2 regions of the Butyrivibrio proteoclasticus B316 genome follow, and region 2 is predicted to be linked to the other one. Evidence: a T-box and tRNA genes for the amino acid it is inferred to sense, from the RefSeq annotation. Region 2 holds a T-box; the other holds one or more tRNA genes.
What was found. A T-box is a leader RNA that pairs with one kind of tRNA and senses whether it is charged. The one in region 2 lies ahead of proS (proline--tRNA ligase), so its partner is inferred to be a tRNA-Pro.
Positions count from the first base shown of each region.

Region 1: it has a tRNA-Pro gene. The T-box ahead of proS (proline--tRNA ligase) is inferred to sense a tRNA for this amino acid. The anticodon was not compared.

Region 1 is NC_014387.1:1,070,957-1,087,741, forward strand. Features, by position in the region: gene BPR_RS04480 (hypothetical protein) at 14-424, shown strand; gene radA (DNA repair protein RadA) at 550-1,926, shown strand; gene BPR_RS04490 (hypothetical protein) at 2,053-3,810, shown strand; gene BPR_RS04495 (hypothetical protein) at 4,025-5,137, shown strand; gene BPR_RS04500 (transglutaminase domain-containing protein) at 5,179-6,159, shown strand; gene BPR_RS04505 (hypothetical protein) at 6,244-6,678, shown strand; gene BPR_RS04510 (hypothetical protein) at 6,855-7,520, shown strand; gene BPR_RS04515 (substrate-binding domain-containing protein) at 7,614-8,678, shown strand; tRNA gene BPR_RS04520 (tRNA-Pro) at 9,069-9,141, shown strand; gene BPR_RS19630 (hypothetical protein) at 9,628-10,428, shown strand; gene BPR_RS04530 (hypothetical protein) at 10,613-11,656, shown strand; gene BPR_RS04535 (hypothetical protein) at 11,787-12,683, shown strand; gene BPR_RS04540 (PBECR4 domain-containing protein) at 12,938-13,552, shown strand; gene BPR_RS04545 (GNAT family N-acetyltransferase) at 14,220-14,639, shown strand; gene BPR_RS04550 (hypothetical protein) at 14,664-15,221, shown strand; gene epsC (serine O-acetyltransferase EpsC) at 15,342-16,244, shown strand; gene BPR_RS04560 (tRNA dihydrouridine synthase) at 16,281-16,785, opposite strand, start outside.
Region 2 is NC_014387.1:3,494,007-3,510,791, forward strand. Features, by position in the region: gene BPR_RS14780 (PEGA domain-containing protein) at 1-1,044, opposite strand, end outside; gene BPR_RS14785 (CCA tRNA nucleotidyltransferase) at 1,056-2,399, opposite strand; gene BPR_RS14790 (GGDEF domain-containing protein) at 2,499-4,220, shown strand; gene BPR_RS14795 (GGDEF domain-containing protein) at 4,213-5,895, shown strand; gene proS (proline--tRNA ligase) at 6,005-7,438, opposite strand; T-box leader at 7,519-7,758, opposite strand; gene BPR_RS14805 (hypothetical protein) at 7,873-9,009, opposite strand; gene BPR_RS14810 (sugar kinase) at 9,250-10,272, shown strand; gene nrdG (anaerobic ribonucleoside-triphosphate reductase activating protein) at 10,537-11,088, opposite strand; gene nrdD (anaerobic ribonucleoside-triphosphate reductase) at 11,228-13,459, opposite strand; gene murI (glutamate racemase) at 13,619-14,437, opposite strand; gene BPR_RS14830 (hypothetical protein) at 14,487-14,936, shown strand; gene BPR_RS14835 (SH3 domain-containing protein) at 14,944-15,729, opposite strand; gene trxA (thioredoxin) at 15,771-16,091, opposite strand; gene trmB (tRNA (guanosine(46)-N7)-methyltransferase TrmB) at 16,095-16,745, opposite strand.

The DNA of each region.
Region 1 (16,785 bases), 1.1 Mb from region 2:
CAGGAGGTTTGATATGGCAGTCGTAGAGGAATTACTCCGCGCCGAGAATGATGGTAGCATCAGCTTTGGTAACTATGAGCTTTCAGAGAAAAAGAAGGTTGAGAACTTCGAACACAATGGAGACCTTCTCAAGGTTAAGACTTTCAAGGATATTACCAAGCTGGAATGTAATGAGAATTTCGTATATGAGTCAGTTCCGGGAACCACAGTACTAGGATTCAAGGATACAGACAAGGGAGTTGAGTTTAGTGTAGAGGGTGCTAGCGATGCACAGATCACACTGGGGCTTTTGGAAAACACAGAATACAGCGTGTTTGTAAATGGTAGCAGTATTGGCAAGATGAGTACTAATCTTGGAGGAAAGCTTAATCTCAGCGTTGAGCTTTCTGCAAATGGTAAAGCTACAGTAAGAGTTGAGAAATAATTGATCTTGTTTATCAAGGAGCTTTCTGCTGAGCCAGGAAGCTCCTTTTTGTTGTACAGGACCGGCAAGCTAATGGATGCTTGCATACGAATGGAAATTGTTCTATATAGATGTTGGGAGGGAAAATGGCAACTAAGATTAAGACAGTTTTTTTCTGCCAGAGCTGTGGCTATGAATCATCCAAGTGGATGGGCCAATGCCCTGGATGCAGAGAGTGGAATACCTTTGTTGAGGAGACTGTTAAGCCTGCAAGTAAGGCTTCGGGCAAGCAATCATCAGCTCTTTCTACGGGAGAATATAATAAACCTGTGAGCCTCTCAGAGATTGAGATGAGGGATGAGGAAAGAGCGGATACTCATATAGGCGAATTCAACAGGGTTCTTGGAGGAGGGCTTGTAAGGGGATCACTTATTCTTGTGGGCGGAGATCCGGGTATCGGTAAGTCTACACTTCTTTTGCAGGTCGCAGGTAATCTTTCCGGTGATAAAAGAGATGTTTTATATATATCAGGTGAGGAATCACTCAGACAGATCAAGCTAAGAGCCAACAGGCTTGGAAAGTTTTCTGAGAGCCTTAAGTTTTTGTGTGAAACAAATCTGTCAAATGTTGAGGAGGCCATTGTCAGAACCAAGCCCGAGGTTATCATAATCGACTCAATCCAGACTATGGCTAATGAATCTGTTTCCTCGGCTCCGGGAAGTGTTTCTCAGGTCAGAGAATCTACAGCTGTTCTCATGCGAATTGCCAAGAGCATGAATATTACTGTGTTTATTGTGGGTCATGTCACCAAAGAGGGACAGGTTGCAGGACCAAGAGTTTTAGAGCACATGGTTGATACTGTTCTCTATTTTGAGGGCGATAGACATGCATCCTACAGGATTCTAAGAGCAGTCAAGAACAGATTTGGCTCTACCAACGAGATTGGTGTGTTTGAAATGCAGGAGAAGGGACTTGCAGAGGTTACCAATCCTTCTGAGTTTATGCTTGATGGAAGACCTGAAAATGCCAGCGGCTCTGTAGTTACCTGCTCTGTAGAAGGAACAAGACCTATACTCATAGAAGTTCAGGCACTTGTTACACATACTAATTTTGGTTTTCCCAGAAGACAGGCAAATGGAACTGACTACAACAGAGTAAATCTCTTGATGGCAGTTCTGGAAAAGAGAATTGGCCTTCAGCTTGGGGATTTTGATGCGTATGTCAATCTTGCGGGTGGAATGAAGGTTGCTGAGCCATCGCTTGATCTTGGAATATGTCTTGCTATTATTTCAAGTTTCAAGAATAAGCCAATAAGCGATGATGTGATTGCTTTTGGTGAAGTTGGTCTTTCCGGAGAAGTGAGGTCTGTCAGCATGGGCGAGTCTAGAGTAATGGAGGCTCAGAAGCTTGGATTTAAGACCTGTATTGTGCCAAAAGCGCTTGAGGATAAACTTAAGAAGTCTTCAAAGGGCATAGAAATAATAGGAGTAGCATCTGTTTCCGATGCTATGAAGCTTATATAAAGACTCTTGCGGAATGATCATAATTGTCTTTTAAAAAACAAAAAATATTTTTAATATGATTGATGATGTGATTTTTTCTTTGGTATTATAAGTAGGTAATTTTTTTTAGGGAGTTGTTAAAAGGCGATGTCTGGGCGAATCGGTAAATCTCTTGCACTAATATGTGCAATGGCTAGTTTTATAGCTGCAATGGGGAGCAGCAGTGTCATTTCACGTGCGGAAGAGTATGCCGGGGACAATATGCTCGTGGCTGAACCGGAACAACCTGTGTATGAAGAATCCGAGGGGGATTCAGGAGATGAGATAATAGGGGACTTCATAGAGGCTTCATTAGGATACGACGTGTGTTTCTTTATTAAGAATAAAGCTGACGCGGACATTCCTAATGAACCTGCTAGTCACCCGTCTTCAGATTATTCGGCGGCAATCAGAATAAATAATGACGCTAGGAAAGCCGAATTTGTCTATGATCGGAACTTCGACGAAAGTACGGGCCAGTTTGAATCTGATGGCTTTACAGTTAAGAGCGAAGTTCTGAGTCGTGTAATGAGATTTCCTACAGAGGACGAAATTAAGACAGTTTATCCGGAGTTTGATCCGAAGAGTCAGTATGTCTTTTGGTATGTGTTTAAAAAGGCTTCTACTGCAGAACCTAATACAGATGTTTTTCTGCATGTGGATGGCGTGATCAGGACCAGGCAATGCCATAGCTCTGGCGAAGAGGAGGATGAGCCTGACCCGGCACCAGGATCAGAAGGCAGCACAGAACCTGGAAATGGAGAGCCGGAAAGTGATAAACCTGTAGAAGAGCCTGTATTTGATGCTGAAGATATTTCTTTTAATGTCTATTCCAAGAATGTAGAGAGCATTGTTAGAAATGGAGAAGAATATGTAGGAGGATTTGTTGTAGAAATCCTTGATAAGAATAGTAATCTTCTTACGCAGTATGTATTTGGAATAAATGGACAGCTTATTTCTGAGGATAGCCCTCTGGAAGCCAGTCAGACTGGTTCCGGCAATATAGATGCTTCTTTGGAAAATGATATTGGAATTAGCTGGGGAGCAGGAAAGAGTCTTTCTTATAACGGCCTGGCTTTTCATGTAAATGTAGATGCAGCCTACATTAAGAAGGCAAATGATGAGTTTCAGGTTATTCCTCTGCTATTTGCGGGAAGCGAAGTTAAGCCTGGTGAAATTATGGTGTCAGATGCTGCCGGAAATGCTCTCGCAAGTGCGACCAGTGTTCCAAGAGTTGCAGAGAAACACAAGGTAACGGTCACTGCCGGTACTTCTGTTCAGAATGATAATGGTCAGACGCTTACTAATACAGAAGCAATTGTTTCCGATGGAAGTCTCATGAAAGGACATAGAATGGAGGCTACTTTTAATGGAAGCCAGACAGGTCCCGGAGAGAGCGTTAATGAGATAACTGATATTCATATTTATGATAGTAATGGCAGAGAAGCTACAGCCTATTATGATGTTACTCTTAAGAAGGGAAAGCTCATTCTTGTAGACAGTAAAGAATCAGCGGCAGATGATAACAGTACCGGTTCTGCAGTGACAAGAATTCTTGTCAGGGATGAGAATGAAACAACGATCAGTAACAGTCAGCATGCACTTGGCTCAGGCAGAGATGATAATGATAGCATCAAGACTGGAACCGCTACAGCTTCCTTTAAGAAAATGTCTTACAGTGATAAGACTGTTAAGGACGGACAACTTGATTCAGACAAAAAAGCTTTTGCTGACGGGCAGGTTCTTGGCGCAAGAAGGGCAGATACAGGTGACTATACTGTGAATGCTGGAGCGAGACTGGCACTGATAGTGCTGTGCCTGATGCTTATATCTATAATTGAAATAAAAAGAAATAAAACGAAATAAAGTATAATATTTTATCTAAAAAGTGTCGATAAGATTTATGTATGAAATCTTGTTGGCACTTTTTTGTGTGCACAAGACCGGCAAGCGAATGGATGCTTGCATACAAATTCATTTGCCGGTCGCAAGGACATGGAGCACAAAGTGCGGAATGTCTGTGTGCAGAATCGAGTAGGAATCAGCCTACTCGATTGTGCAATTTTGACGGAGGCAGGTTATGTCTGGAAGATTACTTAGAAGAATAGGGAAAACTATTATATGTGTTGCCTTGGGGGCAGTTATTCTTTTTAATTCTCCTGTTGTGAGCAGAGCTTATGATGATACAGTTTCTATATCTGAAGATACCTATAATACTCTTACAAAGGGAACCAGGGTGTACAACGGAGTGGACTATGGCGCCAAGTATGGCTACAATCCGCTGTACTATTTCCTGAATTATAACGACCTTAGAATTGCTTATGGTGCTGATCCTGCCAAGCTTGTGGAGCACTATGCTTTGTTTGGAATAAAGGAAAACAGAGTTGCCAATAGACAGATCACCAGGGGAGCTCATTCCTGGGGCAGCAGTAATGAGTATATAGTTCCGTCCAATCAGCTGACCTCAAATCAAAGTAATGGAATGACGGTTATTCCGGAACAGCTTCACAATAATGGCGGAATGAACAAGCGACAGGATGTCGAGGCCAGAAGTGTGGCTAAGCAATTGGCAGACAGCATTTATGAGATTGTAATGCTGGCAAATAACCCGGAAGATAGTAATAAAAACAGCAGTTCCAGTAGCAGTAGCCAGGAAGAAAAGAAGCCGGTTATTAATGAGATACAGATGGTGGCATATGCTACGGGAGTTGTCCAGGCTTATTGCAAGGCTGGAAAAGAGCTGACCAGAGAAGAAGTTGCTGCCACTAATAGCAAGGTATATAGAACATCCTATGGAGTTTTCTGTGCTCATGAGTTTACCAGTGCTGGAGCTACAAGAGCTTTGGGACTTATCCTGGATTATCTTGATGCTGATATACATAGGGATTATCCGGATGCACCTCCAATTAAGTGGGTACATGTCAATGCAAATACCTGGAATCTGCAGTTCTGCCAGATTGCATGTAATAATCATGAAGCCTATGCAGATGCTATAAATGGCATTGCCGGATATGGCAAGCACCCTACGCAGGGCGGAGTTGAGAAAGATATTCAGTCCTATGTCAGTGTTGCTACTTTGACGCAGATCATCAATACAAGACCTCCTTTTACTGACGATGGACTTTATAGTACTCAGGATCTTCCTAAGAATACTAATCCTATGACGGGTACAGCTAACGACTATAAATGGTAATAATGGGATAGGGATATAAGCAGCAATACCGGGAAATGACAATGAGAAAAAGATGTTTGGGCTTTATTTCAATAATCTTAATACTGATTATCTTTTGCACTACCACAGTTTCGTCAAAGGCTACAAGTGGATATGGCGGATTTGGCGGAGAGACGATTGATGCGTCCACTTTTGGGAGTGACTATCGTATTACAACAATCCATATAGGAAGTAATGTAAGTAAGATTTCTTCGTCTGCCTTCAGAAACCTGATCAATCTCAGGTCTATCACTGTTAGCAGCAATAATCCTTCCTATGCTTCTTACAGTGGATGCCTCTATGACAAGGACTTTACTGAGCTTTTATGCTTTCCTGCTAATCTTTCAGGTGCATATATCCCGGAAAGTGTTGTATCAATTGGAAAATACGCACTTTATGGAGTGCCTGATAAGCTAAAGAAAAGCATAGTGGACGTGGTCGAGAGCCAGGCTTCAGAAAATGGGACAGATATGGATTTCCCGGGAGCTCACTTCGTTCATGTAGACAATTTGGTTAAGTGGAGATGCGCTGATGGAACGGTCATAGTTCCTAATTCTGACCTAATGGCAATGTGTGCGTCAGTTGTGAATGATTGCACAACCTACAACATGAAAAGAAGTAACCAGCTTGAAAACTGCTTTTACTATACGGCGGAGATTCTGTCCTATGAAAGAAGTATGGATACTCCTTCAGGGGACTGGACCAGAGAATATGCAGAAAAAGCTCTTTTAACCGGAAAGGCAAACTGCTATGGCTATGCTGCCGCTTTTGCATATATAGCCAGCGGACTGGGGTACGAAGCAAGAGTATGTACAGGAACAGTTACCTCTTCTCTTGGAGGAAGAACAGCCCACGCCTGGACAGAAGTCAAGGTGGGCAGCAGGTGGTATGTTTTTGATGCTGAGATGCAGGATGCCAAGGGAGATGGGTACTACAAACAGACATATGACAGTTACCCGGCAGGACCTTTGGAAACAGAGATGATTTATAAGGTGAGCTTTTGATTTAATAATTTTAGCTCTAAGGTAAATGAAGTATCTGACCGAAATATTCTTTGCAGTTTTGTAAATGATTTTTTGGGAGGTAAGATGAAAAGACTTATAGGTATTACATTTTCTATAGCAGGATTGATTTTATCAGTATTTGTAATAAATCTTTTGATGTACAGTTTTGTGCCTTCATATCATGATGCACTTGAAGCTGCAGTTGAAGGAAACAGCGACATTCCCACGGTTACGGTTGATGAAGCCGGCAATGTTATGATCCACGAGAGATCCGATAAGGCTCCAAGGGCATTAGCTATAGTCGACCTTGAGGATGAGGAAAACAGAGAAACACCACTGGCATCAAATATTGAAAATGATAAGTATGTAGTTGTAGAAAAAGCTGCTAAAGTAAAGGAAGATGCGGAACAGGAACAACCGCAGAAGCAGATCATTGACAAGGAATATCATGAGGACTGCGGAACAGGCAAGGGATATTGGGTTATCACTTATTCTGATGGAAGTACAAGCGTTGAGTGAAAGTGAATAGTAAATTCACTAAATATGCCTGTTTTTCGTTATTTCTTTTACCCTGAAATATGTTAAGAAATGTAAAGAAAATTATAAGATTTTGTTAATATATGAATGCCCGCAGGGTGTTAATATTATGGTGAAGAAATGGATGTCTTTTCATAGATGCCACAGGGGTGTTTAATATGCATCAGGTTACCTATATTTCTTATGGAGAAGGAACTGTAGATATCGTGCTGGATTCATCCAGTCTCAATGAGGTCTCGGCGCCGGAGTTCAGGTTCGGAGACTATTCTAAGGTTGTTACTTCATGTTTTACTCAGAAAGAACTTGATAGGATCAGTAAAGGTGAGAACGCGGAGATCATCTTTTCATTTGTTGTCTCTGATGAGGCAGAGGATGAGCTGATGCAGGGGGAATATAGCTCTGCCATCGAGGAAAACGAGGCAATTTTCGGCAACCTTAACGAAGGCATTTATGTGGATATAGATGCGGTTAAGTCTTTTGATGATGGAAAAGACATTCCGCTTTCGGATATTTCGTCAGATATAGATATTCAGGTGGATATTCCTCTTTATCTGATAAACGAGGATAGATCCTATTACTATCTGACTAACAAGATGGGAAAATATGAGCTGTTTGAGGATTCAACTCCGGACGCGGATGTGCTGACGGTTAATACAGATACGATCAGCTCCGGGCTTATTCTATATCAGGATAGGATGGAGAGTCTGATAGATCATAGCAAGAAGAGTGCGACAATAAGTCTGCAGTATGTGCTTATAGCAGGGATTTTCTGCCTTATAGGACTGTGGTTTTTAGTGGATCATTTTCACAAGAATTGTGCGTAATATTATCTTTTTTTTTAGGAGATTTTGTGATAGTATATACTCTATTGCTAAATTTAGCTTATTTTACTTAATATAATTGTGTGGGGCAATGCGATGAAAAAGAAAATGATCTGCTATATGATTATAGCGGCATTGGCGCTTTCTCTTATGGCAGGATGTTCAAATACACAGGAGAGCGAACCTGTTCAGGAATCTGTAGCATATAGTTCTTATAGTGATGCCAAAGTAGGGGTCTGTATTTATCAGAAGTCCGACAATTTCATGTCCCTATTTAGCAGTGAACTTGTTAAATACCTTGTTTCAAGGGGCTTTTCCAAGGACAATATAATACTTTATGACAGTAACAACGATGAAAATGTTCAGTTGTCTCAGGTTGAGGAGCTGATTGCATCCGGGATCAATGCGCTTATTATCAATCCTGTCAATTCTTCGGTTGCGCATTCTATCACCGACATGGCTTCAGCATCGAACATTCCGCTTGTGTATATTAATAGAGAACCAAGCGGCGATGAAGAGAACAGATGGGAGATGTATCAGCTTAATGTTTGCTACGTTGGATGTGATGCAAGACAATCCGGTATATATCAGGGGGAAATTCTTTTATCTCTTGGCAAGAATAAGCTTGATCACAACGGCGATGGCAAGATCCAGTACTTTATGATCGAAGGTGCTCCTGAGAATATTGACGCAGGTTATAGAACCCTTTATTCAGTTTCGGCGCTTCAGAATTCTGAAATGGAGATGGATTGTCTTCTTGATGAAGTTGGAAACTGGGATGAAACTACAGCTTCACTACTTGTGAGCAAGGGAATCCAGAACGGGCTTAAACCTGAGGTGATCATTTGCAACAATGATGCGATGGCACTTGGAGCTATCAAGGCAGCAGAAAAGTCAGGACTGGTTCCTGGCGAAGATGTCTATATTGTTGGCGTTGACGCGTTACCTGAAGCTATCGAAATGATAAAGGCCGGCAAACTGGCAGGCACTGTTTACAATGATTATGTTCTTCAGTCCCACAAATCTGCAGATGCAGTTATCAATTACCTTAAGGGCATCGACAATGAGCATTACATTGGATGCGATTATGTAAAGGTAGATATTGATAATGCAGAGAGCATCGCAGGTCTCACTAATACTGACGAAGAAGACATTGATTGAACAGGCCTGATGTGTAGCAGAGGGTGATATGGTCTGGGCTAATGTAATGTAGAGGGCAACAGGTCTTGGGCTAATGATTAGTAGAGGGTGATAGTGCCTGGACTAATGTTATATAGAGGACGATAGGTCTTGGACTAATGATTAGTAGAAGGAGATAGGGTCTGGGCTAATGTTTAAGTAGAAGATATAGACCTGGAGCTTTTGGTGGAGAATAGTTAGTTCAATAGAACAGCTATCGTGTTATTGGGCAAGAGAGTAACAGCTTTGTGCGCGGTAGTGCTTGGGAGCGCTAAAGGATTAGCCAGTAGATATTATATTTTGATGATTTATATACGATAATAAATTTTGGTTGATTTTATTATCTGACCGTTATATAATTGAGAACGTCGTCGGGGTGTGGCTCAGTTGGTAGAGCACTATCTTAGGGAGGTAGGGGCCGCGTGTTCGAATCACGTCACTCCGATTGCTAGAAACCGCTCAGTTGAGCGGTTTTTTATGTATTATGAAATTCCTTCGGATTTCCTAATATAAAAAACGCTATTGGAACAGTGTAGAGAGTAAGAGTTTTACTGCATATTATATGTTTTTCTGAAATGTGCAGTAGATGTTTTCTTTTAATACTGTATCTTGTAAAAAACTATATTTATGCAGTAAGGTGTTTACTGCAATTATCTTAGTTTTCATATTTCTACAGTAAATGGAAAAAATATTTACTGTAGATTTCTAAATATCTTTTTCCTGCAGTAATAAATCTGGCAGGACAATTCAATAATAGAAAAATAGTACTGCACCCATGTTAGTATTTGCATTTGTGCAGTAATAGAAATTATTCTTTACTGCACAAAGCGAATAATATGAATCTTTGCAGTAAGCAAATACAAAAAGGAATATATGTGAAAACCTATATGTGAAAACAGTTAATAGAAAAAACGACAAAAGGAGAATTACAGTGAACAATATAACAAAGGAACTAAATCAACATTTATTGGAAATAGAAAGCTTGATTGCCCAGGAAACTAGCAGGTTGAAGCAATATAAAGGGCTTGAAAAAGGCAAATTGCAAGTTACATCAAGTCATGGAAACATACAGTATCTATTTGTGGAGAATGGAACTAACTCTCCCAAATATATGCCTGCTATAGAGAAGGAAAAAGTGAGATTATTTGCTCAGCGTGAATATGATGAAAAGATGTACGAGCATTTGAATACTACTAAGGCAAGGCTTAGCCGCTTTATAAAAAACTATGATGAAAACAGTATAGATGCAATATATGAAAATATGTGCGAAGGTCGTAAAAGACTGGTTACCCCAATAAGACCAGACAAGGAGACAATAATAAATACCTGGATGGAAATGCATCCTGGTGGTATGAATACAATTGACGATGAACCGGATATAAGAACAAATCGGGGAGATTTTGTCAGGTCAAAATCTGAGAAAATACTGGCTGATTATTTTTATGAAGCTGGGATTCCGTATCAATGCGAGCCTAAGTTTACTCTTTTTTCAGGAAAAAATGTATATCCTGACTTTGTACTTCTCAATGTCAGAAGCAATAAGACAATATACTGGGAACATCTTGGAAAAGTGGATGAAGCTGCATATGTCATTAGGAACATGGGCAAGCTGATGGATTATGAAAAGAGTGGGCTTTTGCTGGGGGACAATCTGATCATTACACTAGAAACCCGTGAAAGACCTTTAGATATGGAACTTATCAAAAGAAATGTTGAACAGTTTTTGATATAAGTGGAGAGCTAATTTCAAATAAAACTAAAAGCAGTACTTTTGATGTCAGGGCTTAAGTGATAATTGTTTTGTGACGATATATGTATAGATAAGGATGAGTATGTAGAAATGAAGGAAATGATCAGTGCTTTGGTATGAAATGAACCACTAACCCAGTCACTGGAGACCATTTTGGAGGTGTTTTATGAAAATACAACAGAACACGGATGTTCAAATTAATCCTTTTCAAAATCAGGATAATGCCCGGGCTGCCACAGGTGCAGGGCAGTCTGCACATAAGAGTGGCAATCTGTCCTCAGTATCCGGTGCTAATCTGAAAGGGGAAAGCCTTGTTCAGCAGAGGCAGGGCTTTGCAAGAAAGCAGGCACTTAAGGTTGTGTCAGATGCATTTGGCGGTGAGAAGAAGCTGGATGCTCAGATGCAGGGCATTAAAGATGAGATAAAGCGTCTTCAGGATGTGATAAGCGAAAAGACTGCTGATACGATGGAGAATGATGCCAAATTAAAAGAGCTTCAGGAAGAATATGGTATTGATCCAGAAGGGGAAGAGAGCAAAGAGCTTTCAAAGCTTGCGTTCAAGATGAATAATTCCAAAGATGGTTTATCTGATGAAGAGATCAGTAAAATGTCGGAGTATCAACAGAAAGCAATTTATTATGTGGCAGCAAATCAGCAGAACTCTCTTGATATAGACAGGGCAAAAGCTCAGCAGATGGGAAATGTTCAGGGTTTTGCAGATATGAAAAGAGAACGAGCTAAGTCACAGGATATGCTGAAAGCTCAGGATGAAGCTGAAGATATTATGGAAGCAGCGGGCGAAGAGGCTATAGCTCTTTTGACGCAGGAAGCGGTTGAGCATGTAGACGAAGAGCAGAAGGAACGCGAGGAAGAAGCCAAAGAGGCAGCGGAAAAGAAGAAAGAGGAGAAGAAGGAAGAAGCAAAGAAGCTTGAAAAAGAGGCAATGCAGCAGGAAATGATAGAGAACATCAAGGAACACGCTGAAGAGACCCTGCGTACCAGTGCTGATACCAAACGGGCTATTGCAAGAAGAGAACGTGCAGAAGCTGATAGCATGGGAGCAGAGGATGCCCAGAGAACTATTATTTCTGAGGGTGCATCTATGGAGGATACGCAGAATGCTGTTAATTCTGAAATTACGAATATCCTCAATAAGCTGAGCTTACTTTCAAATGATGTTAAGGGCAGCACTGTTGACAGTCAGATATAAGAAAAACGCTATTCATGACATGGATTATGCTATTGGTGACATTAGTATTATCTGATAAAGGATTGATGCCGAAAGGAAAAAGAGAAAACCTTGTGATATTCACAAATCATGTACAAGGAGGTAGATGATTATGGCAGGAATCAATATAACTTCAGTGAACAGACAGGTAAAAGACATTAGTCAGGAAATATATGCTGCAAAGTTGCAGCGTGACGAGGTGCAGTCAAAGTCTGTGAACAAGGATGAGAGCAGTGGCTTACAGAACGTTGTCGCCGATAAACTAAGTGATAAATCTAACATAAATACTGCTTTCTCAGATACGGCAGCTACTTTGTCTATTTCTGCTTTAGGCGCTGAAGAATTGGAAAAAGTAAGAGATTCCTGGAATAATCATCCTGTCAGCGCTTTATATGAAAAAGACATACCGTTAAGTAAAAATGCAGAAGGTGTATATAAAATTGGCGGAGCATCATTTAATGATGAGGAGTTATCTGACGCAAGAGATTTGATAACAGGCGTTGGAAGTCAGCTGAAGAACGGATATCTCAGTTACAGAGATTATGCAAAGATGGAAGTTGCGCAGAAGGTTGTTGATAAATGTGCTACTGAAGGCTTTAATGAAGATCAGGCCAAAGCTATCAGCAAGGCCATGAAAGACTATAATAATAACCTAATCAGAACGCAAGAGCGGCTACTGGCAAATAAGCAAACCAAGACTAAAGATGATTCAGCATCCGGAAAGTACTTTGGCATTGAGGTTCATGTGCCAAATGAAGTAAGAAAATCAACTAATGAGTATGCAAGCACAGATATTGCTACAAACAATGATCTTATTAATAAACTTCGTGATAGTATAAAATCACTTGATATAAACGATAAGGACTCAGTATATAAGTATAAAGCACAATATGAAGAAATAATGAGACCTGTATACACGACTCAATATCCTTTGCAAAGGAATTCAGATATTGACGATATTATATCCAAAGATGTAAATGAGATATTGAAACTGAGCAGTAGATTGTAGACACAGAAATTTAAGAAAAATATAGCAGTTAAATAATTGACTTTATCTCAGGAAATATGTATTATGATGATACAAACAGATGACTAGAGCATCTGTTGACTATGAAGTGTAAATCCCTACTGGCAGGGGGATACATGGAGTCTATGGGCGGGTTTAGTGTGACAACCGCGAGCCAGTTAGGCGTAAGCTGAAAAGAAAACACTTATAATTAAAGCCTCGACGTTACTGTCGGGGCTTTAATTATGGAGGTATATGTGGAAGTAGTAAATAAGATTAAGAAAAACGCAGATGCATACAATAATCTGCTTGGTATAGATTATTATTTTTGTCTTGGTTATAAGGGAAAAGGATTTGAAGTCAGAGTTCATTTTTCTAAGGAAGAGTTTCATCATCTTGAAGGAATTGGTCAGTTACGTGATTTGAAAATTCACAGTGAAAGTGGAAATAGAACCTTTGATATGGCTTTAGCAGGAGATGTTTTAGAAGATGAACTGAAAAAATCTCATTTTTACCAAAGTGGATGCGTTCAGAATAAAGTGGATTATCTTTATCTTCTAGAACGGATATTTGACGAAGACAATATAGTATTTAGATTCAGAAAATCGATGAAAGGCAGTGGTAAGATAGAAGCTGAGTTGTTTCTGACTTCGGAGTTGGAGAATGGACAGTTCTTTGTATATCTTGATAGAGTCGAAGAATCTGATGAAGAATACTACTGTAGGTCATTTGTGGCTAACCCTGAATTTGATAGAACGCAAGGACATGTAAAGCTTACTACCCTTTGGAAAGAAAAGATAAATCTTGAGACTGGCGAGAGAACTGTTTTGTATAGGTATAAAGATTTCTCACCAGATCAGCTAAATATGTGATGCAATGATTATTGAAGAATATAGTTATTCATTGATGACGAGGAAACTGTTTGACCTAATGTTTGACCAAGAGGTCAGTCGGTGTTGTCAAACCTCCTTTCAATGCGGGCTTTGGCATTCTTACAATCGTGTTCGAATCACGTCACTCCGATTGATTAAAACCGCTCAGTCTGAGCGGTTTTTTATATAATATGAAATTCCTTCGGATTTCATATTATAAAAAACGTAAAAAACGCGATTGGAACAGCGTAGAGAGTAAGAGTTTTACTGCATATTATATGTTTTTCTGAAATGTGCAGTAGATGTTTTCTTTTAATACTGTATCTTGTAAAAAACTATGTTTATGCAGTAAGGTGTTTACTGCAATTATCTTAGTTTTCATATTTCTACAGTAAATGGAAAAAAATATTTACTGTAGATCTCTAAATATCTTTTTTCTGCAGTAATAAATCTGGCAGGACAATTCAATAATAGAAAAATAATACTGCACCCATGTTAGTATTTGCATTTGTGCAGTAATAGAAATGTCGAACAATTTCTGATATAAGTGGAGATTTTTAGCATATTAATAAGTCAAATACTAATTGGATTTTAAGACAAGCTGTTGTAAGATTTTGATTGTATGCTGATAGAGAGCACTTTTGATGATTAAGGGAGAATGTAAATAATGAATATCACTTATCATGATGAAATACCGAATGTGGAAACGTATCATGATTTAAGAGCTGCTGTTGATTGGGCTGTTTTTTGCCGTGAACAGTCTGAGAAAGCGCTTAATAATAGCTGCTACTGTGTTGTTGCCAAGGATGGAGACAGTACTGTAGCTATGGGAAGAGTTGTTGGAGATGGTATGTACTACACCATAGTAGATGTTATGGTGAAGCCACAGTACCAGGGACAGAAGATTGGCTCAGCAATAATCAATAAACTTGTTGAGCAGATAAATGCTGGGATTCCTAAAGGAGGCAGAACAAGTATCCAACTGATTGCGGCTCTGGGAAAAGAAGGATTCTACGTTAAACAGGGCTTTAAGATCTTGCCAAATGAAAACTCTGGCGCGGCATTAAGGAAAGTAATATATACGTAATTTAGTAGATGAAAGGAATACCTGATGAGAACACTATTTATAGGCAATAGCCACACTTATTACAATGACATGCCAGCGATTTTTAAGGAAATATGCTCTGAGAATGGGATTGATATGCAGGTCACTATGCTTACAAAAGGCGGCATGGGCCTTGATTACCATGCAGAGAATGAGCAAACTAGGTTCAATATATTGTTCGGAGATTATGATTTTGTAATATTACAGCATGTCGCTCATCCCATGGGTGAGTTTGAAGTGATGCAGGAAGCTGCGGACAAGATCATGTCATGGGTAGGACAGACATCTGCAATTCCATGCTACTTCATGACATGGACAGAAGAAAATAATGAGCAGTTTCAGCAAGAGATGGCCTCAAGATACAGGAAGTTGGGAGAAAGACATAACTGCCTGGTTGCTCCTGTAGGTGAGAAGTGGTGGGAAAGAATACATGAGGATCCATCTGTGGATTTGTATTTCGAAGACAGGAGACATGCATCACCTGCAGGTTCAAAGCTTGCGGCACATGTTATATTTGACACCCTCAAGGCAAAAATAGATGATAAACGGAATTTGGCTAAGTGATATTAAGATTCTAAGATAAAATGAAATATATCAGATATTACAACGCAAACAATCATTTTTTATAAAATAGATTTGTGGTAGAATATACTAAAATCTAATGAAAACAGGTAGGGCGCTAAAATGGATTTCAAGGGCCGTAATAATAATGATGAGCTAAAGAGTGAGATCAAGAACATAGTCGATCTGATAATTGCAGACTACGACAATGGTCGCGATGTGGATCAGATGGATGTCTTTAATCAGCCTGACAGGGATGCGGTAAAAGACATAGTGATCAAGCTTCTTCGAATTATTTATCCAGGTTATTCCAGAGACAAAATCTATAAGAGTTACAATGACAGCAATAGAATTGCCATTGTGATCGAGGATGTCATCTACAATATGCAGAAGCAGATTGCAATTGCATTTCATCATAGCCCGGATTACGCCAACGCATCTGATGAAACACTTGACTGCGGTGCCAGATGCATAACTCACGAATTCTTCAAACAGCTTCCCAAGATAAGAGAGTATGTGGATACTGATCTTCAGGCCTGCTATGACGGAGATCCTGCGGCTTACAGTAAGGGAGAAATTATTCTTTCTTATCCCGGACTTCTTGCCACAACCATCAACAGGATTGCACATGAACTGTACCTTCTCAAGGTGCCGCTTATACCGCGTATGATGACTGAGTATGCTCATAGCAGAACGGGAATTGATATTCATCCGGGTGCAACTATAGGCAAATACCTGATGATCGATCATGGAACCGGTATAGTTATCGGTGAAACTTCAATAATTGGTGAGCATGTCAAGATTTATCAGGGCGTTACAATTGGCGGACTCTCTACAAGAGGCGGCCAGTCCCTAAAGGGTGTTAAAAGACATCCCACAATCGAGGACAATGTCACTATTTATGCAGGTGCATCAATCCTCGGCGGTGAAACAGTTATTGGAGAAGGCTCAGTTATAGGAGCTAATGCCTTTATTACAGAGTCAGTTCCCGCAGGAAGCCGTATCAGTATGCAGAGATGTAGATAAAAATAGGCTGAGAAATAACATTTTCGTGTTTTAGAGCTAAATAAACTCACACGAAGCAAATATATTATTTACTGCAGCCATGTACTCACCTTTGCTGCGGGATTTACGGATGGCCTTGAGATACTTCTCATTATCTTTGAAATGAACATGGAGAAATGCCCAGTGCTCCAGCATCTTGAAGATTACATTCCTATCTTCCGGGATGAAAAGAGAATACTCTTCATAGAGACGCTTCAAGTATTCTCTGAGTTCTCCTGCTTCCAAAGGCTTACCACCCTGAAGCTGCCTTGCTAGGGCAGGGTTAGATAAGAGGCCGCGGCCTATCATGACAGATGTGCATGAAATGGAGGAACCTATCGAATCGAAGGATTCTATCTTTTTCAAATCATCGATGCTATTAATATCCCCATTATATACAATATCTGCCTTGCCGCCGGCATTTCTGTATACTTCGACAGCTCTCTTGAAGGCATCAATCCTTGGCTCACCTTTATAAAAATCTTCCCGGACTCTTGCGTGGATAGTGAGCTCACTGATAGGA
Region 2 (16,785 bases):
CGCACTACTTGCCTCTTCAGCCGATTCCTCTTTTTCCAAAGTGATGCTGATAACAGATTTTGGTGTCCCAACCTTGAGGTATTTGGTCTGGGTAACATAACCATCTGCTATTATCTTAAGGTTATGATAGCCGTATTGTATAGTCTGCGGAACTCCTGTCAGCATTCTGGTTCCATCCACAAAAACGTCCGCAGTATCCGGATCAATATCAAAGGTAACAAGTCCCTCTTTAGGTCTTGAAATAGTCACATTGCTGGTATCTATTACAGTCTCCTGATTTCTGTTTATGCTGACTTCAGACTGGTAATTAGCTCCATTTCCAAGGATCTGCAGGTTATAGTCCCCCTCCGGTGCACTGAGCAGCATATTAGGGGAAATTTTGTGTATTACTTCATTGTCAAGTTCCAGCCAGGCCCCTACAAGGCTCTGGTTCTCAACAGTTTCCGATGAAAGACTAACGTATCCGTGTCCACTCTGCACAACAACGCTATAGATATCTTTTCCAATACCGCTTACTGTCACAGTATCAGTAGACAGGATATCTTCAGCAAGTGCAAGCTGATCCTCAGCTATTATAAGCGTTCTTGGATCGATCTTGTAAACATCACCTTTAACAACAGCTGTACCATCGTTTCTGACAAGATCATGATCTCTTGTAGATGCAATAGTCCAGGCCTCACGGGACACATCAAGCGTAGTTATATGCTTGGTACTCTTTAAAAAAGTCACTTCGACAATCTGCCCTACCTCCAAAAGCCTTGGTGAAAGGGCTCTTCCGTAGATGTCAAACATCATACTGGTATTGTCGTAGCTAAGAGTGTAGGTCTTGCCCGTGGAATGATTTCTGAATCTGATTTCCTTATTATCGACATCCACAGCTCTGATTGCCGCCACATCCGCAGAATCATACCTTCCAAGCAGGGATATATTTATTTTCCCGCTGTTTCCATCACTTGCCACGCACGTGACAGGCGACAGAACAGCCAATATCCCTACCAGTAAAAGAGATAACAGTACCTTCAAACTCGGATTAGTTTTTTTCACGATCTTACCCCTCATTGATCCTTCAAAAAAATACTTAGGCGCTCCGGCTCTAGCAAATATTCTCTGGTATTATGCTCAGGATCATCAATGACATCCATCAGCATCTTCTCCAGTACTTCTCCTATTTTTTTGCCCGGGGCTACTCCCAGGCTGATCAGATCTCTTCCATTAACAGCAAGGCTTCCAAGTGTCACACACTCATTTTTGGCCTTAATTTCTTCATAAAGAAGTCGTGTTTCTTCAATTTGCCTTAGCTTCTCTTCTCTCTTGTATTCACTCTGGGCCATAGTATCTGCATACCTGACTTCCAAAAAGAGAGGAAAAGCATCAGCTCCCACCTTGTTCATGGCACGCCTTACATTGCGCGCAGTGGCCGGGAATCTGTAATCATGGTACCTGATAAGGTTACACGCCTTATCCATGGTATCTCTGTCAAACTTAAGTCTTCGGAATATATTTCTGGCCATTTCAACGCCCTTGATATCATGGCCCTTGAAATGACTTACTCCTTCTTCATCTACTGTCATTGTAACAGGTTTTGCCATATCATGCATTAGCATTGTAAGCCTCAAAACCCTGTCAGCTCTTATATTTAGCAGTGTCTGTATAATATGTTCGCCAACGGAATACGCATGATGTATATTATTCTGCTCCGTTTCCATACAAGCATCAAATTCAGGAAGGATAACCCTTGTAATACCAAGCTCATAGGCTTGTCTGATTTTATCCGGATGGTCAGATAAAAGAAGCTTCACAAGCTCTACCTGTATTCTCTCCGCACTGATTTTTTCAAGAGTCCCTGACAGCTCTTTTATTGCTTCACAGGTCTTATCTTCTATTGTATAGCCAAGCTGAGCAGAAAATCTGATAGCACGCATGATCCTGAGGGCGTCCTCGGAAAATCTCTCGTATGGATCTCCAACACATCGGATCAGGCCTTTTTCTATGTCCTCAAGTCCGCCAAATCTGTCTATCAGTCCCTCTTCCTCGTTATACGCCATTGCATTTATAGTAAAATCCCTGCGTTTCATATCTTCTGTCAGGTTTTTGGTAAATGTAACTTCACTTGGATGTCTGTTGTCCTCGTATTTACCGTCAATTCGATAGGTCGTTACTTCATACCCTTCTTTTCCCATCATGACTGTGACGGTACCATGCTCGATTCCTGTATCTATAGTTCTTCTAAAAAGCTTTTTAATATCCTGTGGCAAAGCATTGGTGGTAATATCCCAGTCTCCGGGGACTCGTCCAAGAACAGCATCTCTGACGCATCCTCCGACCACGTAGGCCTCAAATCCAGCCTCGTGTATCGTGTCTAAAATTGTTTTTGCATTATCCGGTAATTTAATCTTCATATCTAAATAATAGCCTATTGCTCCCATATTGTGAATAATCCACTATGATTTTTCTACTATAAGAAGTATACTTATATATGTAATAATGAGGATATTTGTATGAAATATCAAAAATATATAAAGCAGGCAATACTTGTTTTTTCCCTATTGCTTATTGTTCTTTTTGCCATTTTGTCATGGATCTTTTCAAAGCGAATAGTCCTTCCTCTTGATTCTGTAACCGTTTTGGAGAATAACTGGACAATCGATAGCAAGGGACAGCTTATTTATAGCGAGCAAGTATCACAAACTAATATTGGTATAATAAACGAGCTTGAAAAAGTCACCATCACAAGAGTCTTAGAAGATGCTGGCTTTGATAACCTATGCCTTTCTTTCTCTTCAATCCACTCCATAGTTCATGTTTATCTTGATAACAATCTTATATATTCCTACGGTCAAAAGTATTATGATGCCCAGCAAATTGTTCCCAAAAAGAATCACTATATTTCTCTTGGAAATACCTATGCCGGTAAACTTCTGACCATAGAACTTATCAGCAGTAGAAACGGAGCCTTTTCTGGCTTGCCCAAAATATACATTGGCACAAGAGACGATATTCTGACTCAGGATCTTCATAATGGTGCAATTGCAATTATAGTCGGTGGTTTCTTGTTTGTTTTTGGAATCTTATTAGTCATTTTATCCCCGTATTTGTTTTTCTATCACAACAATGATTTACGAATTTTTTTCAGCGGGCTTATATCTATGATGCTTGGCATATATATAATGGCCTTTTATAGAATTTTTGATCTATTGCTGGATAACAGCCTTCTTAATACGATATTGGAATATACCGCTCTTTATTGTATTCCCACTCTGATCATGGGATACCTGATGTGTGTTTATACCGGTATAGTCAAAAAGCTTTTTGCCTCTTTATTTGTGCTGGATATTATTCTTTTCATGATCTCCATAGGCACGCATCTGTCTCACTATGCAAGATTTTCAGACTTTACAGCGGTTCTTCACACTGTTTCCGTAATTGAATTTATTATATCCGTTATTCTTATCTTTAGAGATTACACCAACAACAAAAAGAACAATATCAGAAATATATATTCAACAGATAATATATTTGTATTCGGTCTTTTAGCTTTTATGACTCTCTCAATTGTTGATATGTTACGGTATAATCTATACAAATATGGAGCAGGCGGAGGCGAAACCAATGCAACACTTGTCGGAGCCACCATTGGTGCACTCATATTCGTTATCTGCCTGATGATCAGTTATCTTTATTACAATATTTTCAGCGCAAATATTGCATCCATGCAGAGTAAGATCATTGACCTTGCCTACACCGATTCATTGACAGGTCTCTCCAACAGGGCGCGATGTGAGCAGTTGATGCAAATGATATCTGAGGAACATGGTTTGTATGCCATTATAAGTCTTGATCTTAATAAACTTAAATTTGTGAATGATACCCTTGGCCATCACGAAGGTGACCGCCTTCTTACAGGTTTTGCGACTATTTTGTCCGACTGTTTCTGGGATGCGAACCTTGTTGGCAGAATGGGTGGAGATGAATTTATAGTAATTCTTTTGGAGGATCGCACTCTCAATCTTACCAAACGAATCCATGAACTTTACACCATAATCAGCGATTGGAATCATAAAGAACAAGTCTTCCAATACAGTGCCTCTTATGGTTATGCCTATAGCTACGAAGTTCCAAACGGTTCTGCAAGTGAAGTCTACATGCTGGCCGACAGCAGAATGTATGAAATGAAAAAGGAGCATCGCGAATCTGGACAGGAGGTGACACAAAATGCGTAAAAGATCATACTTCCTGCTTGTTTCTATCATCCTTTTCACAATTCTGGCTGGTTGTCTTAATTATGTTTTCACTTATAAGCCTGAATATCCCTGGATTCCACTTGAAGATGGTTGGACAGTCCAGTATAGAAATGAACAATATGTAAATACCGATCTCGAACAGCTAGGCAAAGATATAGGGCCCATTCTGGAAAAGGGCGACACCTTAACTCTGAACCGTGTTATCCCCCTTTCAAATATTGATGCCCCTTTTCCTGCAATAGTTTTCAAAACTCAATTTAGTGCCTACGAAATATATCTTGATAATAAGCTAATTCATGACAATAATACTGATAAAGTTTCCGGTATTGATTTTCTGGGAATAGGATTTAACTTCGTTAATCTGCCATTAGATTTTGCAGGAAAAAAACTATCTATCAAACTTTATATTACTGAAAACAACACACGTTCAGATATTCTTACTCCTCTTCTTGGTAACTTTGATGATCTGTACAGGATAGTTCTGCATTCAGCTCTGATTCCTGCATTTACTTCCATTTTTCTGATAGTGTTTGGTATTGTATTCCTGATAATCTCACTAGTCTTCTACTTAAAATCATCCGGAATATCAACACAGGTAATATGTTCTGTTTTAAGTACTATTCTCGGATTCTGGATGCTAAACTTTTATGATGTGGCTGATTTTTATGTTTCTCCCTCTTTTGCAACTTTTGTAGAGTTTTCCGCCCTGTACCTCCTTGCTCCTCTTTTATATATATTTCTTCATATTCTTCACAAACGGCAGAAAAACTCGGTAGTTTTGTTTCTATGCGCTTGTAGTTCTGCTTTTGCCATACTTTTCATAGTATTGCATCTGCTTAACATTGTTCATATACATCATTTTCAGGTGCCTTACTATTTCATGTCTGCAATTGGCCTTGTTATGCTTATTATTTATGTTTACAAGGACCTGCATTACAAATCCAAGAATTTGTCCCGTTTCATTTTGATGCTTGGGTTGTGTACTATCGTAACCACTTTGCTGATTTATGAAATCACAAGCGCACTAAAGCTTTTTGTTGATTACAGACAGGCCTCAGTGCTAAGCATGCTAGTTTCCCTGGGAGCCCTTTTCTTCGTCATTTGTCAGCTTCTCAATCATTTCATCTTTATGACAAGAATGTTTGCTCAGAGAAAAGAGTATGCTTCACTTACTCAAATTGCTTATATTGACAACCTTACAGATATTCCAAACAGAGTAAGCTGCGACAAAAGGCTTTTGGAACTCGCTGATACTACCAGTGATTACTGTATTCTAAGTCTTGATCTAAACGGGCTCAAAGAGGTCAATGACAACTCCGGTCATCCGGCAGGTGACAGACTTCTTAAATCTTTTTCTGCCGCCCTCAAAGAAGTATTTGAAGGAACCGGAGAATATTTCAGAGTCGGTGGTGATGAGTTTCTGGTTCTCTTTACCAGTATTGAAAAAGATGTTCTCGACGGAATGTTAATGACGCTTGATGCCAAGTTGTTAAAGCTTGATGAAGAAGATCCGGAAGCCAATCACAGCGTTTCTTACGGTTATGCCTACAGTTCGGAGGCTCCTGAGCACGACACCCACACTGTCTATATGCTTGCAGATCAAAGAATGTATGAGTATAAGAGAAAATATTATAGTCATCTGACGACAAGATAGTATTATGCTATTAGTATAATACTGTTATATTCGAATAGAAAAAGAACTGTGAATAGTCATATTGATAGCATGACTTCTTCACAGCTCTTTTTTATTAGCTCAATATTAATTAATATGCTCTTCCCCAATAAACCATCTTGGTTGCAGGCTTTCCGCAAACGACGCATGTGTCAGAAAGCTGTTCCTGCTCAAATGGAATACAACGGCTGGTAACATTGTAATCTTCCTTGATCTTATCTTCGCACTCGCGGCATCCGCACCACATGGCCTTAACAAAGCCCTTAGTCTCCTTGAATGCCTCAGCAAACTCTTCCTTGTTGTGAGCTGCAAATGTATGTGCCTCGAGATGTGCCTTAGCTCTGTTAAACATATCCTTCTGGATCTGATCAAGAAGCTCTGCCATCTTAGCTGGAACTTCATCAATAGCACATTCGATCTTTTCTCTTGTATCACGACGGCAAAGAACGCACTTGCCAGCCTCGAGATCCTTAGGTCCGATTTCAACACGAACAGGGATTCCTCTCATTTCCTGCTCAGCAAACTTAAATCCTGGAGTTCTGTCTGTTGAATCCACCTTAACTCTGAAACCTGCAAGGCTCTCAGCGATCTTGTTTGCAGCCTCAAGAACGCCTTCCTTCTTCTGCTGAATAGGAATAACAACAACCTGGATAGGAGCGATCTTAGGAGGTACAACAAGTCCTGAATTATCGCCATGTACCATGATCATAGCACCGATTGTACGAGTTGTAAGTCCCCATGAAGTCTGGTTTACATAGTGAAGCTGATTATCCTTGCCTGCATACTGAATTCCAAATGCCTTAGCAAAACCATCACCAAAGTTATGGCTGGTTGCGCTCTGAAGAGCACGTCCGTCATGCATAAGAGCCTCAACTGTATATGTAGCTTCTGCTCCAGCAAATTTTTCTTTTTCTGTCTTCTGTCCCTTGATAACAGGAATAGCCATATCATTCTCAAGGAAATCAGCATATACATTCAGCATCTGCTGTGTACGCTCTTCTGCCTCTTCAAAAGTAGCGTGTGCTGTGTGTCCTTCCTGCCAGAGGAATTCACGGCTTCTAAGGAAAGGTCTTGTCTCTTTTTCCCAACGAACTACACTGCACCACTGGTTGAGAACCTGAGGAAGATCCTTGTATGAATGGATTTCTCCCTTATAGTAATCGCAGAAAAGAGTTTCTGATGTAGGACGAACGCAGTATCTCTCTGTAAGTGGCTCAAGTCCGCCGTGTGTTACCCATGCTACCTCAGGAGCAAATCCCTCAACGTGATCCTTCTCCTTCTGAAGAAGTGACTCAGGAATGAACATAGGAAGATAAGCGTTCTGCACTCCTGTTTCCTTGAATCTTGCATCAAGATGTTTCTGAATAAGCTCCCAGATTGCATAACCTGCAGGCTTGATTACCATACATCCCTTGATATTCGAGTAACTTACAAGGTCTGCCTTGATGCACACATCTGTGTACCACTGTGTGAAATCCTCATCCATGGACGTGATTTCTGCTACTAATTTCTTGTTGTCTGCCATTTTTCTTTCTCCTTTTTGATTTTTGCTAAGGGACTTTCAAGCATTATGCAAAAAGAAAAGCCGATGCTCTCAGATCCCAAATCAGGGACCGAAGTTCATCGGCGGTACCACCCTTTTTAAATCCGGATAAAAAGCTCCCGGACTTCTCTCAACTACCCCTTAACGCGGGAAACGCTGTGCTTATGCTTGTCAATGGATTATCACAAATACGTTCACACAGAACTCCAAGGCAGGTTCGCTGTTTGGTCGTAAAAGCCTTCCACCACTGGCTTTCTCTCTGAAACGCTTACACAGTTACTATTCCTCTTCAACGTCTATTTATATTTAAAGATGATTTTATTCATATTTTGAAACAATGTCAAGATTATTAGTGTATAATCGATAGATACAATTTTTAGAAGGAATAAAATGATTGTCTGCCCTGAAGAATAATCTTATATACAAACGCTAAATCCGCCATCTGATAAAGTTGGCGCAGCACCTGAGCCGCCCATAGCTGCTCCCGGCATTGATATTACCGGAGTAATATGGGTGGCTTTATTATTACCAAATATTGCAGTTGCAGAGCCCGCTGATGTCGCACCTGTGGACATACTTCCGGCGTTTTCTGCCTTTTGTTTCTCATGTTCCATTATGCCCTTCAGATACTCTTTATCTGCCTCTGCAATTTCTTTCATTTCTTTGGCTCGATGCTTGATTTTCAGCATCTTAAGGTCATCCTCAGACATGTCGGGATCAGGAGCATACAATGTCTGTGACAGCTCTGTCAGGTCTAAATCTTCCATCATATCTTCCATAGCCTGTGACATCTCATCCATCATTTCAGACATGGCATCACTAGATGTTTCCGCCATCAACTCCTCATATTCCTGCTGATTGTTCTCCATCAGCTGTTCCATCGCATATTGCTGCTGTTCTATGGCTTGCTCAAGCTCATACTGATAATCTGCCTCAGGAACATACTCATCGTCTACATCCAGCCCTTGTGCAGCTTCTTCCAGTTTCTCATCATCTAACTCTTCAGGATTCTCATTCTCATCTTCTTTCTTTTTATCCTGAATCTCTTCAAGCGCAGCTCCAAAGCCCCTATGAGCCCTCTCCACCAATTCTTCCTGCTCAAGATGCGACACCTTTTTCTTGGCAACCTGTTCCATGCTCTTGGCGTGATCTATAGCAAGCTGAAGCTCTTCGTCATCATACTCACCGCTGCCTTTTAGACGCTTTAAGCGCGCAATTTCACGTTTTGCCGCCTGCACGGCTTTTCTGGCGCTGACTGAGTTTTTACTGCGAACTATCTGCGAGGATATTTTTTTGAAATTATACTGAAGCTTCTTTTTTTCGTTAGATATATCTTTTGTTTTTTTCCTCATAGCCCTTAATTGATCAGCATAGCTGACACTCTGATCAACAACAGACTTACTTTTTTCCTGTTTCCAGCGATTATACTCCAGCTTTCTGTACATATCGCTGCTTCCACTTTCTTCAGACTTAGAAATTGACGCAGATTCGCCCCATGAAGAATCAGATTGGTACATATTCGAATAATTATTCGTATTTATACCTATAGACATTTGCATCCTCCATGACGCCTATAACAAATCCGTTTCCTTTTATAGTAAAAGAGCATACTATCCTTTATCATTTCATATATCGTCACAGTTTCCTAAAATCTTTAGATAGTGTTCATAATTTTCCATATTTGGTGCGATGTAAGCACTTACAAGAGAATATCTTTTAATCTATGATATGCATTGTAAGCAACTAATGTTTATTCAGTATTGATGGGTTTTATATTATGCAAGGAGGCCTTTATGGGAGACGGAAGATTTGACCTTATAACCTTTGGTGAGATAATGCTCCGACTTTCACCACCTAATTATGAGCGCATGACTCGTGGTGATGTGTTTGATAAGAGGGCTGGTGGCTCCGAGCTTAATGTAGCTTCAGGTGTTGCTCTTTTGGGGCTTCGCACAGGTATCATTTCAAGACTTCCTCAGAATGCCCTTGGTACATTTATCAAGAACAGGATCAGATTTGAAGGTGTTTCAGACGATTATCTTATCTATGATGAATCTCCTGAGGCCAGACTTGGAATTTATTATTACGAGAATGGCGCTGCTCCACGTAAGCCTTCAATCGTATATGATCGTATGAATTCATCCATCACCAGAATATCTCTCGACGAGATTCCTGAAGATGTATACACTTCCACCAGAATGTTCCATACAAGCGGTATTACGCTTGCTCTTAACAAGAACACTTGTGAAGTCACAACAGAGATGATCAGACGCTTTAAGGAAGGCGGAGCACTTGTTTCTTTTGACTGCAACTACAGAGCAAATCTGTGGAGCGAAGAAGATGCCAGAGCAGCTATCAAGAACATCCTTCCATATGTTGATATTCTCTTTGTTTCAGAAGAGACCTCGAGACGCATGATGCAAAAAGAGGGCGAGCTCAAGGATATAATGAAGAGCTACACTTTAGAATATCCGGTTAAGGTTGTATGCACTACTCAGAGAGAGGTTATCAGCCCTCGCAAGCACAACTTTACATCAACAATTTATGATGCCCAGCGCGACGAGTTCTTTACAGAAAAGCCTTATACAAATATTGATGTTATAGATAGAATTGGATCAGGTGATGCCTATGTATCCGGCGTTCTCTATGGAATGCTCAAATACAACGATGGTCAGAAAGCCCTTGCCTATGGTAATGCCACATCAAGTGTCAAGAATACCATTCCAGGAGATCTTCCTGCTAGTGATTTAAGAGAAATTGACAGCATCATCAGAAACCATCAGTCCGACGGCCCTACAAGCGAGCTCAACCGCTGACATTTTAAGTTTGCCGATTTACGTTCGCCATAACGTATTTCCTTTATAAAAACCTCTAATAATTGCAGGAGCTATTCCTACAAACAAAAAAGACTGGATTCCCCCAGTCTTTTTTGTTGCACAAGACCGGCAAGCGAATGTATGCTTGCATACAAATTCATTTGCCGGTCGTAAGGACATGGAGCACAAAGTGCGGAATGTCTGTGTGCAGAATCGAGTAGGAATCAGCCTACTCGATTGTGATACTCTCACATGATCCAAGAGTCATAATTTCCTTGATTCATCTCTGTCATTATATTTTGACAATACTACACTTTCACTTTTTAGAGTTTGAGGTACGTCAATGACTCTTTGATTAGAAGACCCTCTAAATCTTAGCATGAGGTCTTTTTTATCAAGCATAAATTCGCCATCAACCAGAACATCTGTCATCGAGAGGATCGCATCTGTATCCTCTCCATGGCATCTTTTATTATCTTTGTCTGTAAGCTCTTCCCATGTATAACCTGAATAAATCCAAATAGTGGCCTTGGGAACTTCTCTTTTTATCCTCTCAAGAAGAGGACGAATTTCCTTCTGATTGACGATTTCCATTGGTTCTCCGCCGAGAATTGTAAGTCCTGCAATATAGTCAGGCTTAAGCGACTCAACAATCTCATCCTCGACTTCTTTGGTATAAGGTACTCCATAATTAAAGTCCCAGGTCATTTCGTTAAAACACCCTTTACAGTGATGAGTACATCCGCTTACAAAAAAGGCTGTCCTACAACCTACTCCATTGGCAACATCGTTGTAATAAACCTGTCCGTAGTTCATATGATATTCCTCTTAAATATTACTGATTACCTTATACAACATAAGCCGGGATCACATCCCGGCCTATGTCATATGTTAATTTCATAATCCCCCTACAAGTAGCGCATACACGGGTACTTGTATCAATCAAATCAAAGCATCAAAGCTTTGGATTGCTCATGTGAAGTACTCTCTCTTTAATTTCCTGAGTACGTCCCTGATTCCAGAACTGTGTTCCGATATATCCGCATGTACGACGTGCTACATTCATCTTATCCTGATTGCGGTTGCCGCAGTTAGGACACTCCCAAACAAGCTTGCCGTCTTTATCTGTAACTATCTTGATTTCTCCGTCATAGCCACAGCACTGGCAGTAGTCTGACTTAGTGTTAAGCTCAGCATACATGATGTTATCGTAAATATACTTCATAACTGAAATTACAGCTTCAATGTTGCTGTTCATATCAGGAACCTCAACGTAGCTGATAGCTCCTCCTGGTGAAAGAGCCTGGAACTCAGATTCGAACTTAAGCTTGGTAAATGCATCGATCTGCTCTGTTACATGAACATGATAGCTGTTAGTAATGTAGTTCTTGTCTGTAACTTCCGGAATAATACCAAAACGCTTCTGAAGGCACTTAGCAAACTTATAAGTAGTTGACTCAAGTGGTGTTCCGTACAGACTGAATGCTACATTTGTCTCAGCTCTCCACTTAGCACATTTATCATTGAGGAACTGCATTACCTTAAGTGCAAAATCCTTGCCTCTTGGGTCAGTATGGGATACGCCCTTCATATACTTGGTACATTCGCAAAGTCCTGCATATCCAAGTGAAATTGTTGAGTAATTGCCAAAAAGAAGCGGATCAATCACTTCACCCTTCTGAAGTCTCGCAAGTGCTCCATTCTGCCAAAGGATTGGTGCAACATCTGAAGGAGTTCCAAGGAGCCTTTCGTGTCTGCACATAAGTGCTCTCTTGCAGAGTTCAGTTCTCTCTTCGAGGATAGCCCAGAACTTCTCCTCATCCTTGAATGAAGAGCAGGCAACATCTACAAGGTTGATCGTAACAACACCCTGATTGAAACGGCCGTAGTATTTGTGGTCGCCCTCCTCATAGTTACGTGCATGTGACTTGTTACCCTTATTGCAAAGCCCCTCTGCATTTTCCTCACTATCAGGTGTCAGGAATGATCTGCATCCCATACATGGATAAACATCACCCTTTTTAAGTTCCTTCATCTTCTTGGCTGAGATGTAATCAGGAACAAGTCTCTTAGCTGTGCACTTAGCAGCCAGCTCAGTAAGATACCAGTACTTGGAATCCTCATGGATATTATCTTCATCAAGAACATATATGAGCTTAGGGAATGCCGGTGTGATAAGCTGTCCCTTCTCATTCTTAACTCCAAGGATACGCTGCTTGAGCATCTCCTCAATAACAAGCGCAAGGTCTTCTCTCTGCTGTCCCTCAGGAACCTCATCGAGATACATAAATACTGTAATGAAAGGAGCCTGACCATTTGTAGTCATAAGAGTGATTACCTGGTACTGGATAACCTGGCATCCTCTCTCAATTTCCTTTCTGACTCTCATCTCAGCGATCTCATCAACCTGCTTCTTGTTGACCTTGACTCCTGCGGTTTCAAACTCAAGGGCTACTTCCTTACGGAATTTCTGTCTGCTGACATCAACAAATGGAACAAGATGTGAAAGAGTGATACTCTGTCCACCGTACTGTGAGCTTGCAATCTGCGCAATTGCCTGCGTTGCAATATTGCAGGCTGTTGAAAAGCTCTTGGGACGCTCGATCATTGTCTCAGAAATAACTGTTCCGTTCTGGAGCATATCCTCAAGGTTTACAAGACAGCAGTTGTGCATATGCTGAGCAAAATAATCTGAATCATGGAAGTGGATAAGTCCCTCTTCATGGGCCTTAACAACATCCTCAGGCAAAAGGAATCTTCTGGTAATATCCTTGCTGACTTCACCTGCCATATAGTCTCTTTGAACGCTGTTAACCGTAGGATTCTTGTTGGAATTCTCCTGCTTAACCTCCTCGTTACTGCACTCGATAAGAGACATGATCTGCTCGTCAGTTGTATTGGACTTTCTGACAAGAGCATGCTTGTATCTGTAAGTAATATATTTTCTGGCAACATCAAATTTACCGGCTCTCATGAGGCCATCTTCGACCATATCCTGGATTTCCTCGACACTTGCCGCACGTGTAAGAGTTGCGCAGAGCTTCTCTACTCCGGTAGCTATGTCGATTATCTGGCCATGTGTCAGTCTCTTCTCCTCAGTTACCTCTTTATTCGCTTTCTCAATAGCTGCAGAAATCTTGCTGACATCAAAGTCTACTTCTTTGCCACTTCTTTTGATAATCTTCATAGTATCCCCCTTCGTAGAATAACAATCACATAATGTAGAATCACAGATTCTAGCTGATAAACATAATTATAACCACAAGATTTATTCAAAAACCATCTATATCTTGTGGTTACACTAATATATTAGTACAATATTTTGTTGATTTCAAGTCTTGAGAAATCAAATTTTTCTGACCTCTTCAAGGCGATTATGCAGTCTTTTCAAGTGTTCCAGCGTATTTTCGTCCGAAATAAAATTTTTAGAAAAATAATATTCCGTTTTATACTCATCCAACATCTTGTGGTAGTCATCAAAATACACCTCAGTATCTTGATCACTATTCATTTCAAGTCCAAGGACATCTGCCAGATGATGAACAGTACCATAATTACCGTCTACAAGAAGAGTATCCTTGCCAAAAAAATCCTCTAAAACCGGCTTAAAGTAGTTAAAATGTGTGCATCCAAGAACAAGTGCACAATAATCTGTCGGATCAAAATTTGCAAAACGACCTCTAATATAACCTACTACTTCCTCTGTGTCAAACTGCTCTTTTTCTGCGAATTCTACCAGCCTTGGCATAGCCAGAAGATCCACTCTGTGCTCTTCATCTACTCTGTGGAGCAGGTCTTTAAGTTTATCCTCTCTTATTGTGACAGGTGTCGCGATCACCATTATCCGCTTATCGTCTGTGCCTTCTACTGCAGGCTTAACTGCCGGTTCCATTCCAAGTATCGGAATATCGAAGCGGCTTCTGAGTTCCTTGATAGCGACGCTCGTAGCAGTATTACAGGCTACAACAAGTGCCTCTGCCCCTTTGTCTATCAGAAACTGTGCATTATCAATAGCAAACTCCACTATCTGCTCCGGAGTCTTGGTTCCATAGGGAACGTGGTCAGTATCTGCATAAAATATGTATTCTTGCCCCGGAAGTCTGTGGTAAGCCTCATGTAATACGGATAATCCACCTATTCCAGAATCAAAAATTCCTATTTTCATATGTTAATCCTATCTTTACTTTTTCTTTTAAAATGTTTACTCTAAAAATATGAACGAAAAAAAATTTGATGAACTTCATAAATTGTACGACAATTCCAAAATCGGAAGTCTGGTCCAGGAAATCTGCGAATACTTCGCAACTCAGGATGACTATGAGGACAATTCTTATCAGGATGAAATTGAACCACCTGAAATTACTGAATCAGTCTATCTTTTGTTCTGCCTGCAGAGTCGCGAACAGATTTTGGATGAACTTTCTATTGTGCAAAAAAAATATCCCGATCTATACAGGTCAGTTAGCGGGATGCACAATACTCTTTTGATCAATATGGATTATCGTTTTCTTGAAAACAACTGCGCTCAGAAGATTGCAGATCATGCAAAGGATACATCTGTAGAAGATGTCCTTATGCACGTAGACTCCTTCACAAGATCCAGCAATTCTCTTTCTGAAGCTGTTGATAAATTCTACTCCTGGCTCCATAGCCGCAGTAGATGATCACCTGTTATTTCTCTGTCAGATACTTCATGGACGCATACACTCTCTGACCGTTATAATCCACAAGCGCCCATGTCCCATCCGAGTTTACTGCTACTCTGTTTAACTCGGTTCCCTTTGGAACAGAAGTTACTATCGTTGAATCACTCTGAGAATTATCGACGGTTCTGAGATTAAGTTTCTCAGCAGTAACGACAACAGTGTCATTCTTGTCGGTATATCCGGCTGGAAGCGCAACCTGAACAGTCTGCACCTCATCAGGATCTGGTGCAAAATACTTATCATAAATCTTGACTTTAGCTACTATAGCAAGAAACGCCAGTATCAAAATACCTGTAATGATTGATGATATCCTTATCAGAAGCTCAATTGGGAATCCGCCTTCGTCCTCGGCGTCATCTTCACTGTCTTCATTATCATCCTCATCATATTCCTCGTCTGGTTCTTCATCATAATCCTCATCCACAGGCGGTTTCTCTCTGTGATGAGTCCTCCTGCGAACAGGCTCAATAATTTCTTCGGGCTCTTTAAGTCTTTTTGGTTCCTCGTCCCGAACATCGTCAGTATCAGTATTTTCAGCTTTTTCTTCGTGCACAGGTCTTACAGACTTATGCTCCGGAGCTGTCTTTTCTTTATCCTTGGATAACTCCTTCTGTCTCTCCTGAAAATACTCTTCTCTTTCCTGTTCGTTGAAGAAATTGTATGGATCTTCTATCTGAATATCGATATCTGTTGTATCTTCGACGTTGCCTTTTTTCTTGTAGTCTTCAAAATTAGTAATCTTATCCGCCAACGTTTTGTACCTATTCCTTTATAAAACTAAAATGCTGACCGTTAGGCCAGCACTTTATCTATAATTCCTTGTAATTTAGCCTTATTCAGTGCACCAACTGCTGTCTCAATAACTTCACCGTTCTTGAAAAACGCGAACATCGGAATTGACATTACATTGTACTTCTGAGCTATGTCAGGAGACTGATCAACATTGATCTTGCCAATCTTCATCTCGCCTTCATATTCGCCGGCAAGTTCATCGATAACAGGTGCCATCATCTTGCAGGGGCCGCACCAATCCGCGGAAAAATCAACGAGTACCGGAACTTTGCTCTTTAAAACTTCTTCTTCGAAATTCTGACTGTTTAAACTGTAGTCCATGAGTTACTTCCCCTTTCTGCTAACAATGTATTTGTAAATCGGGTTGCCTAGTGATGAGAACTTCTCCTCATATTCCGTCATTACATTGCCTTCATTCATAACAGGATCATTATGAAGGTCTCGTGTAACTGCATCCAGGTTCCATCCAGCCGGCTCAACCTCTTCAAGGGCAAAATCAAACAGGTCCTTGTTATCAGTCTTAAATTCTACGACTCCGTCAGGCTTGAGAATTTTATCATACCTGCCTAAAAACTCTCTTGATGGAAGTCGTCTCTTGGCATGTCTGTCCTTGGGCCACGGATCTGAGAAATTGAGGTAAATTCGGTCTACCTCAGATGGAGCAAACACATCAGTGATGTTCTCGGCATCCATTCTAATGAAAATAACATTAGGAAGCTGCCTCTGCTCCTGCTTCTGTATTGCTCTCAGAAGTACACTGGAATACTTCTCGATACCTACATAATTGACATTAGGGTTAAGCTCAGCCAAATCCATAAGGAATCTGCCCTTACCCATTCCAATCTCAATCCGGATCGGGTTGTCATTACCAAATACTTCTTTCTTCCAGAGTCCCTTCTTGGTCTCGGGCTCCTTGACAGTATACTTACTGTCAGCAATAACTTCTCTGGAACCTGCAATGTTTCTTAAACGCATTTCTCATCCTACCTAAAATTCTTATAATAGAATTTTACAA